Regions from separate parts of the Rhodococcus baikonurensis genome, predicted to be linked through region 1. Evidence: riboswitches for the same ligand, from Rfam matches in the RefSeq annotation. Region 1 holds a riboswitch; each other region holds the start of a gene.
What was found. A riboswitch is a leader RNA that binds a small molecule or an ion and turns the genes downstream of it on or off. The one in region 1 is predicted to bind thiamine pyrophosphate.

Region 1 (3,227 bases):
TCGAGAGCTGCCGGCACGGCATGCCTGGCGAAGGCCAGCCATCGCCGTTGGATACGGCCGGCCACCTCCATCGCAGCCTTCCGCCCACCCAGCCAGAATGTGGGGTCGACGTTCAGGGTCCCGAAATTGCCGAAGACATAAGGTAATTCCGTCGCGTGACCCGCGCCGATCCGTGCGGCTTTGAGCATCGGCGTCGCGTGATCGAAGCGGTACACCCACGTGGGGGAATGCCTGCAGTGAGCGTCGGCGATCCACAGAGTCGGCATGCGAAACGCCGCGTCCCGTGAGAGCGCCAGCGCGCCACTCGGTTTCGCGTGATCTGGGTAGGCCGACATGATCTCGGCAAGTTTGGTCGCGGAGATGTCGGGGTGATCGTCCGCCAGTAATTGGAGCATTGCCTCGACGGACTGCGCGCTCACCGGCATCAGCGGCGACTTCATGAACTTGAAGATCGACGCCTCGTCCTTGTTGGAACCGATGATCAGTGGGATTCGGTGCGCGTATCCCTTCTGGAAAGCCGCAACCGGGTAGTGCGGCACCAGATCTCGATCGACGACGGGTGCCATTGCCAAAGTTCCCGGAATCCGTGTCGGAATCTCGTTGACCAGGTCATCGCTTGCCTTCACGAGAAGTTCGAGATCCGTGGTCAGCAGATCGCCTGCGTCTTCAGGGTCGATCGAGAGCAGTTCGAGAAACCGCTCTGCCACGGTCTTGGCGCGCTCGGCCCCGTAGACGGAGGTCGCGGGAGGACTCTGGGCAATCGCACGATGGAACAGACCTTCGGCGCTCGGACAGGTCATGAGCGTCGTGATGGATCCTGCGCCTGAGGACTCACCGAACACGGTCACCGCACTCGGGTCACCACCGAAGGCGTCGATGTTGTCTCGAACCCATTCGAGCGCCGCAATCTGGTCTCGCAGACCACAGTTCGATTCGAAAACGGTATCCCCGGTGGAAAACGCGGACAGGTCCAAGAATCCCAGTGCGCCGACGCGATAGTTGAAGGAGACGAGAACGACGTCACCGGTTTCAGCCAGATGACGGCCGTCGTAGATCGTTTGGGCGGCAGACCCGAGGCAGTAGGCGCCGCCGTGAATCCACACCATCACCGGTCGAGGCGTGCCGTCGGGTCGCGGGGCCCAGACGTTGATCGACAAGCAGTCCTCGTCGATCTTGAAAGCCCGATCGATCGGAACCGCCGGACTCTGACCTTGCGGCGCGATCGGCCCGAATTCACGACAGTCGCGCACCCCGTCCCACGGCTCTGCGGGTTGCGGCGCGCGGAACCTCCGTGCACCCACCGGCGCTGCTGCGTAGGGCATGCCCTTCCACGCGAACACACCGCCATCCGGATACCCGCGGGCTTCACCGCCTCTGGCACGGATCACCAGTGTTCCGTCCTCGCCGAGATTTGGTCGAACGTCGGTCTCCATGTCTGAATCCCCTCCCGACCCGCGCGTGTGGCAATCAAGACCAAACCTACCAATCTCGGACGGGTGTGCGCCGAGTACACAATCCCTCGGTGTTAAGGTCGCCTAGTTCTGACACGGGGTGCTCCGCATGGGCGGGGCTGAGAACACACCCGGGAACCTGATCAGGTAATGCTGACGAAGGGATGTCATGGCTACTACGCAGCCTGCATACAATTCTGCCGAAAACTCGGTGGCCACAGCGCCGTCGACGGATCGGTTCACCGATCGACTCTGGGCCGAGACGAAGGTCCTCCGCGAGTCGATCGACTCGCTCGAGTTCCTCCGCCGCCTCGGCGACGGAACGTTGCCTCTCGACGCGTTCCGCACGTACATCGAGCAGGACAAGCTCTATCTCGAGGGATATTCGAAAGCGTTGTCCCTGGTCGCGGCCCACGCCCCGGATCCGCAGGCCGCGGGCTTCTGGTCGAATTCCGCGTCCACGGCAGCGACGGTGGAATCTGCGCTTCACGACGGTTTGCTGACTGGTGGAATTCTTCCACCCGGTTCGCAGCGGCTGGAGCATTCGCAGGCCTGCCTGGGATACGTCTCGTATCTGACGGCGACTGCGGCAACGGCGCCTTACCCGGTCTCCGCAGCGGCAGTACTCCCCTGCTTCTGGATCTACGCCGAGGTCGGCCGCGATCTTGCCGCTTCAGCGCGCGAGGTACTCGACGCCGATCCGTCGCATCCGTACGCACAGTGGGTCACGACCTACGACGCACCCGAATTCCACGAGTCGGTGGCGCAGGCTCGCGTACTGGTCGATGTTGCGGCTGAAGCTGCCACCGAGACAGAGCGAGAGGCGATGAGTGAAGCGTTCCGCATGGCCAGTCGCTACGAGCTGATGTTCTGGGATTCCGCACTCCACCAGCAGCCTTGGCCGGCGTCGTGATGTCGTTTGCGGCGCTACGCCGCACGCTTGCCACCTCTGCCGCGATCGCAGCCGCATTCACGGTTCTGACCGGATGCGCCTCTGACACCGGCTCTTCCGACGGGACCATTCGGTTCGCACTCGACTGGACACCGAACACGAACCACACCGGTTTGTACGTTGCCCTCCAAGAGGGCTACTTCGAGGACGCCGGTCTGGACGTCTCGATCCTGCCGTACAACAACACCTCGCCCGACACCCTCGTCGACGCCGGTAACGCGGAGTTCGGCATCAGCACACAGAGTCAGGCCACGTTCGCCCGTGCGGCCGGCGCCGCCACGACGTCCGTCATCGCGCCACTTCAGCACCGCGCCACCGGCATCGGCGTGAAGGCGGATCGTGCGGACATCACGCGTCCGCGTGATCTCGACGGAAAGACGTACGCCGGGTTCGGCGATCCGGGTGAAGTCGAGACGCTGCAGCAGATCATCCGCAACGACGGCGGAACCGGGAACTTCACGACGGTCACCCTCGGAACGTCCGCGTACGAAGCCGTGTACTCGGGCCAGGCAGACTTCACCGTCTCCTACTTTGCTTGGGAAGGCCTCGAAGCGGAGCGAAACGGAACTCCGATGCGGTACTTCCAGTACACCGATTACGGCTTCCCCGATGCGTATTCGATCGTGATCAACGGCAACCAGCAGTGGTTGAAGGACCATCCCGACGAGGCACGCAAGTTCGTCAAGGCCGTTCAACGCGGTTATCAGACTGCTGCCGACAACCCGGACCAGGCCGCCCAGGACCTCATCGACGCGAATCCCGGAGCATTCACCGACGAAGACCTCGTCCGTGAGAGCCAGCGGATGCTCGCCGCCGACTACATG
Region 2 (3,227 bases), on a different contig from region 1:
CAAGAACTCGTGCGCAAACGAAATATGCCTCGCTTCTTCGGCGATGTGGATCTCCATCGTGCGGAGCATCGCCGGCGGAGTGTCCTTGCCTTCGCGGATCAAGTCCTTCTGGAAATGGTCGATCGGTTCTTCACCAGCCAGAATGCCGATGAAGAAGATGACCGGGAACTTGGCACCCAGCACTCCGATGACGGGCGAGAGTCGCCGGAACATCGGACGCATACCCGGCACGTCGATGTCCATGCGATTGACGAGTTCCTGGAACATCTGGATGTGATTGCACTCTTCGGTCATCTCGTGCAAGCAGTAGCGGAACTCCGGCGACTGGTTAGGCAGCGCCATGATGTACTGCAGCATTCCCCGGATCAAAATGCTCTCGAAGGCCGAACCCACCTTGGTCACGTTCGCCTGACGCCACATTCCCATGGCGATTCGACGCTCCAACGACTGATCCTGGTACCACTGCGTCGCTCCGAGTGGGTCCGAGACGGACGAGAGTACCCACCTCGGATCATGTGGATCGATCGCGAACTCTGCTGAATCCCAGTCGATGTCGAGATAGGGATCGAAACTGCGGGCAACTGAGCCCTCGGACAAAGTCTGCAGTACCTCGTGGTACGGCTTTTCCGCTTCGATCGACGCTGACCGAGCCATCGGTGTCTCCTCACGGCCAGTCCGTCGATTGCAGTCGACGGACTTGAATGAGGTCAAACATAATGGGACACCGCGTCCCACGCAACCCTTTCGGAGGTCTGATTTCAGGCCCGCCGCACCGGGATGATCTCGCGAACCTTCTCATCTCGGAGATACAGTCCCGCCCACATGACGATCCCGGTGTAGACGGCGAACAAGGTTGTGCTCAGCAGAGGCTGTTCAGCTCGAAGGTTGGTCAGCACAGCGCCACCCAGATAACCGGTGAGCAGAATCGCGCCGAGTATCGACGTTCGCGGAATCACGTACAGCGCAAGGCAGATCAGCTGCACAACTCCGGCCGTCAATGCCAGCGAGTTCGGCAGCCCCAATTCGGCCGAGGCGTCCTTGACGGTCTGAAGGTTGAGAATGTGGATGATGCCGTCGAAAAGCATGAAAAGGACGAACAGGCCACTGAGCACGTATCCGACCTTGCGAGCCGTGGCCGAAGGCGTCGTCGTGCCGTTACCGGAAAGGGTGTCGTGGTGGGCAGGCTGGGTGGTCATCGGAATCTCCCGGGGCGAAGGCGAGCGGCCGGTTGCCACTTCGCTTGCAATTACGACTCCCGAGCGATCGAAAACTCATCGCGCCGTCGTTACTACGCACCCGGCGTTCAGGACGATTCACCTCTCGTGGTCTGATGGACGGCGACACGGGGTGCCGAAAAAGTCGGCTGAGATCAGACCCGATGAACCTGACCAGTTAGCACTGGCGGAGGGATGTCGACATGACCGAACAGCAATTTCAGCGCGCATTGAACCTGGACGAGCAGATCGTTCTGATCACCGGTGGCGCCCGCGGGCTCGGCGCCGCACTGAGCCGAGCATTCTCCCGCTCGGGGGCCCGGGTGATCGTGAACTACAACAAGAGCCGTGATGCCGCCCAGGCCCTGGTCACCGAACTGGGCGAGGATCGCGCCTACGCAATCCAGGCGGACGTGACGGACCGCAGTTCCGTCGACCAGTTGTTCACCGCCGCGCGCGAGCGATTCGACGCACCGATCTCGACCGTGGTCGACAATGCACTCGTCGACTTCTCGTTCAACGGCGATGCCCGGCCGAACGCGGACACGATCACCTGGGCCGACTTCGACTCTCAACTACGCGGAGCCGTTGCCGGCGCACTCAACACCACTCAGGCGGCACTCTCCGGCATGCGCGAACTCGGCTTCGGCCGAATCATCACTGTCGGAACCAATCTGGTCCAGAATCCGGTAGTTCCGTACCACGACTACACCGCCGCCAAGGCTGCACTGTTGGCACTGACACGGACACTGTCCGCCGACCTCGGTCCGGACGGGATCACAGTCAACATGGTCTCCGGCGGCTTGCTCCGTACCACCGATGCGAGTGCCGCGACACCGGAAGCCGTCTTCGACATGATCGCGGCGAGCACTCCCCTGCGCCGAGTCACCACACCGGACGAATTTGCCGACGCCGCACTCTTTTTCGCCTCACCATGGTCGCGGGCCGTGACCGGCCAGAACCTGGTTGTCGACGGCGGACTCGTCAAGAACTGATGGGCGCACAACTACGGATAGGTGCGTTCCTGCTCGGTTGCGGACACCACAGTGCGGCGTGGCGACACCGCGACTCACCTGTCGAAAGTCTCGGCGACATCACGTATTACGAGTCGCTTGCCCAGATCGCCGAACGCGGGAAGCTGGACGCCGTTTTCTTCGCGGACGGTCACAGTGTTCGAGAACCCGAGTCTGGTGCGTCGTGGTTTCTCGAACCGATCACCGCATTGACTGCCATGGCACGAGCGACGGCGAACGTCGGCCTGGTCACCACCATCTCCACGACCTTTTACACGCCATTTCACGCAGCACGAATGCTGGCGTCGCTCGACCACATCAGCGGCGGACGGGCCGGTTGGAACGTCGTGACCTCGATGTTCGACCAGGAAGCGCGCAACCACGGCCTCGAGGCGATGCCCGATCATGCGTCCCGATACGAACGAGCCGACGAATTCGTCGACGTGGCCCTCGCATTGTGGGATTCATGGTCGGAAGACGCGCTGATTCTCGACCGGTCGGGGCGTTTTGCCGACGCAAGCAGGATTTCTCGAATCGATCACGACGGCAAACATTTTCGGGTGGACGGGCCGTTGACGGTTCCGCGCTCCCCACAAGGTAGGCCGGTGTTGTTCCAGGCAGGGGCGTCCGAGCAGGGTCGCGATCTGGCGGCGCGACGCGCCGAGGCAGTCTATTCGGTTGCCTACGACCTACCCAGCGCACAGAGCTACTACGCGGACGTGAAATCGAGAATCGAGCGCGCCGGCCGGGATTCGAACTCGGTCGCCGTCATGCCGGGATTGGTCACCTACGTCGGCAGCACCGTCGCCGAGGCACGGGCGAAGAAGGCCGAACTTGATCTCCTGCTGCCCACCGAACAATCGATACGCCAACTCTCGTTGTTCACCGGGCAGGATTGCGAGAACTGGGATCTCGACGGGCCCGTGCCTCCGTTGCCTCCACTCGAAGCATTCACCGGGCCGCAGGGACGCTACGCAACTATTCTGCGGATCGTCGAGAA
Region 3 (3,227 bases), on a different contig from region 1:
CCAGCGCCCGCGAGGAAAGAGCGCACCGTCGACGGCGACGGCGATGCCCTTGCTCGGCAACTCGAGGTGCGTCAGAAGTTCGGTCACCGTGACTGCTCGATCGAACTCGAGATCTTCGCCGTTGACGGTGATCCCGATCGGGACCTGCTCACTCATGAATTTTCCTTAGCTACTGCGAACCGCTCGGGTTCGGTTCCTTTTACCTCGACCAAAGATGTGCCGTTCAACAACGCGAGCGTCGCATCGGCGGTGACGGGCGTCAGCAGGACCCCGTTGCGCCCGTGCCCGGTGGAGACGACGACACGATCGGACACGCGCCCGATCAACGGCAGGTTGTCCGGCGTCATGGGACGCAGGCCTGCCGCGCATTCGTACAGTTCGTATTCGCCGATCGCCGGCATCAGCGCCTCGGCGTCGTTGATCAAGTCCCGTACTCCGGCCATCGTGACCTGTGTGTCCTCACCGGACTCGTATTGTGTTGCGCCGACGACGATTCCGTCGCCTCGCGGGACGAGATAGGCCGGCCGGCCGTGGACGCTGCCACGGATCGTTCGACTGGGTGCCGGGGTGACTCCAGGCCTACTCCGCAGGCGAAGAATCTCGCCTTTGACCGGGCGTACCGGTAGCCCGGGCCACAGCTTGGGTGACGCGATACCGGCGGTGAGCACTACCTGATCGGTATCCAGTTCCGCGAGGTCGTTGACGGCGCGCGCGATCAATTCGACGCCGGTTTCCGCGCAGGCCTTCTGCAGCGCCTCCAGCAGAAGTCTGTTGTCGACGGCGGATTCACCGACGGCCATCAACCCCGACCGGATGCCCCGGCCCAGCATCGGTTCGAGTTCACGGATGCGCGCGCGACCGAGAACTTCGAGTTCGTGCCCCTGCGAGCTCACCCACTCGGCGATGGTCTGCAGGTCCTGCGCGTCGGCAGCATCGAGTGCCACCGTCAGCGAACTGTCCGCGGTGAAGACCGATTGCCCGAATTTTCCGAGCTCCTCACCGAACGCCGGCCACCGTTCCAGGGACGCTGCACCAACCGTCAACGCTGTTTCTTCACCCGGCCAGCCTTCGGAAAGCGGTGCAAGCATTCCGCCCGCCACCCACGAAGCCCCTGATCCAATGGACGGGTCGTACAACCGAACGGACCACCCGTCGCGGGCTGCGCGCCACGCTATGGCGAGACCGATGACACCGCCGCCGACCACTGACACCGTACGAGCGTGTGTACTCACGAAACTCCACCTCCACTTCCTGCGCCGGCATGATCCGGGTCAGGTCTGACGGTCGGGATCTGGTCGCGATCCCCTCTCAGCCCCACGAACCTCACAGTCACGACAAAAAAGTGACTACGACGTTTCAGGACTCCCGTGTCGAACCTTGCTCCCTAGAGGCTACCGTTTGCTCCGTGCACCCCACACATCCCAGTAACGACATCGACCGGCGCGAGCGCCTGGCAGCAGCACGGCTGTACCTGTGCACCGACGCGCGCCGCGAGAAAGGCGACCTCGCGCAGTTCGCCGAGGCCGCTTTGTCCGGCGGAGTCGACATCATCCAATTGCGTGACAAGGGATCCGCCGGTGAGCGCGAGTTCGGCCCGCTCGAGGCCAAGGACGAACTGGTAGCGCTGGGCATTCTCGCGGCAGCAGCGCGACGCCACGGCGCATTGTTGGCCGTCAACGATCGCGCGGATCTCGCGATGGCTTCCGGTGCCGACATCCTCCACCTCGGCCAGAACGACATTCCGGTCCCCTACGCGCGAACCGTTGTCGGTGAAGACGTCGTCATCGGCCGTTCGACGAGCAGTCGCGCGCAGGCCAGTCTGGCCGCCATCGAAGAGGGCGTCGACTACTTCTGCACCGGACCGGTGTGGGCGACACCGACCAAACCGAATCGAAGTGCGTCCGGTTTGGAACTGGTTCGATCGACCGCCGACGCCGCGCCGCCGCGCCCCTGGTTCGCGATCGGCGGTATCGACGAGGAGCGCCTGCCAGAGCTGCTCGACGCCGGTGCCACACGCATCGTCGTCGTGCGTGCAATCACCCACGCGTCAGATCCCCAGGCGGCCGCGCAACGCCTCGCCGCAGCCGTCGCCGGACGCTGAAAACCGGTAACTGGCGACCGTCAACTGTTTGCCGGGCGATTCCGCACAGTTACGGGTCAGCACGCCTGACTCGAAACATGAACGGAAGTTGTCCGATCAGACAACAAACCCCCAGTTCCTAGGTGCGATTTGATGTCCGAAAAGTCGGAATGCGTGATCTTGATCACAGTTGCTCCGATTGCGTGTCACATCCCATTCGGTTTGTTGTAGTTTACCTCCAGTTACTAACTGAACCTAGGAGCACTAAATGGGATCCCTCGACACCGGCTCGCTCAGCACCGAATCGCTCGAAGACCTGAACCTCGGCAAGATCAGCGAGCTGCTCAAGCTCGGTATCACCGCGGTCAGCTTCATCACGGCGCTGAACTCGCTCAGCTGAGCCTCGTTTCGGTCGGGAGACCGAAACACGGAAGGGCCTGACTCCTCAGGAGTCCGGCCCTTCTGCTGTGTATATGACCTGTTGAGACTGCGTCGCTACAACTGGGTATTGCTCGCCTCGGACAGGTTCTGATCACTGCCTTCAGGAGAATTACCCGACAACCATCCGAATCCGCCGTCCTCGAGCACGACGGTGTGCGGGTCGCCGTCCACCGACACAACCGGCTCGGTCCGGAGCTCAGGCCACGAGGAACCGAATCCCGGATGCAGCGGCAGTGAGTCGACGTCGGCTTCACGCACCCACCGCAACTCGGTGCTCTCACCGTTGGCAACCGTCGACAGCGGATGCGCAGCATCAGCCACGACGGTGGTGTACGTCCACCCGCTCTCGGCGCGCATCGTCACTACTTCCCCGCGAACGCGGACGGCGTCCTCGGCAATACCTGCTTCTTCGTGTGCCTCCCGGACTGCAGCGTGCGTCGTGCTCTCGTGTGAGTCCCGCGCTCCGCCGGGCAGTGCCCACGTTCCACCCTGATGGCTCCACGCCGCACGATGCTGCAGCAATACCATGGGTGATCCGTCCGAATCGGGGGCACGCAGAAGCAGTCCAGCGGCTCCGTGTTTACCCCAATGCCGAGTACCGTCCGATCCGATGGACCAACCGTCACCGTCACCACGCATCGACTACCTCGCTCCGCCTGCTCTCGCCGTTGTCCCACACTAACCGTTTCAATCTGCTCCAGGTGTA

Region 2: another riboswitch for thiamine pyrophosphate. It lies ahead of ABWI03_RS24240 (3-oxoacyl-ACP reductase); the one in region 1 lies ahead of ABWI03_RS23545 (TenA family protein).
Region 3: another riboswitch for thiamine pyrophosphate. It lies ahead of thiO (glycine oxidase ThiO); the one in region 1 lies ahead of ABWI03_RS23545 (TenA family protein).

Annotation. Positions count from the first base shown of each region.
Region 1 covers NZ_JBEUOQ010000011.1:92,912-96,138, reverse strand. Annotated here, with positions in the region: gene ABWI03_RS23550 (carboxylesterase/lipase family protein) at 1-1,433, opposite strand, end outside; TPP riboswitch at 1,538-1,633, shown strand; gene ABWI03_RS23545 (TenA family protein) at 1,621-2,364, shown strand; gene ABWI03_RS23540 (ABC transporter substrate-binding protein) at 2,364-3,227, shown strand, end outside.
Region 2 covers NZ_JBEUOQ010000012.1:41,711-44,937, reverse strand. Annotated here, with positions in the region: gene ABWI03_RS24250 (AurF N-oxygenase family protein) at 1-654, opposite strand, end outside; gene ABWI03_RS24245 (DoxX family protein) at 759-1,196, opposite strand; TPP riboswitch at 1,334-1,427, shown strand; gene ABWI03_RS24240 (3-oxoacyl-ACP reductase) at 1,445-2,209, shown strand; gene ABWI03_RS24235 (LLM class flavin-dependent oxidoreductase) at 2,209-3,227, shown strand, end outside.
Region 3 covers NZ_JBEUOQ010000003.1:292,184-295,410, reverse strand. Annotated here, with positions in the region: gene thiS (sulfur carrier protein ThiS) at 1-156, opposite strand, end outside; gene thiO (glycine oxidase ThiO) at 153-1,232, opposite strand; TPP riboswitch at 1,232-1,379, opposite strand; gene thiE (thiamine phosphate synthase) at 1,406-2,101, shown strand; gene ABWI03_RS09000 (hypothetical protein) at 2,349-2,480, shown strand; partial or broken gene ABWI03_RS08995 (NUDIX hydrolase) at 2,708-3,160, opposite strand.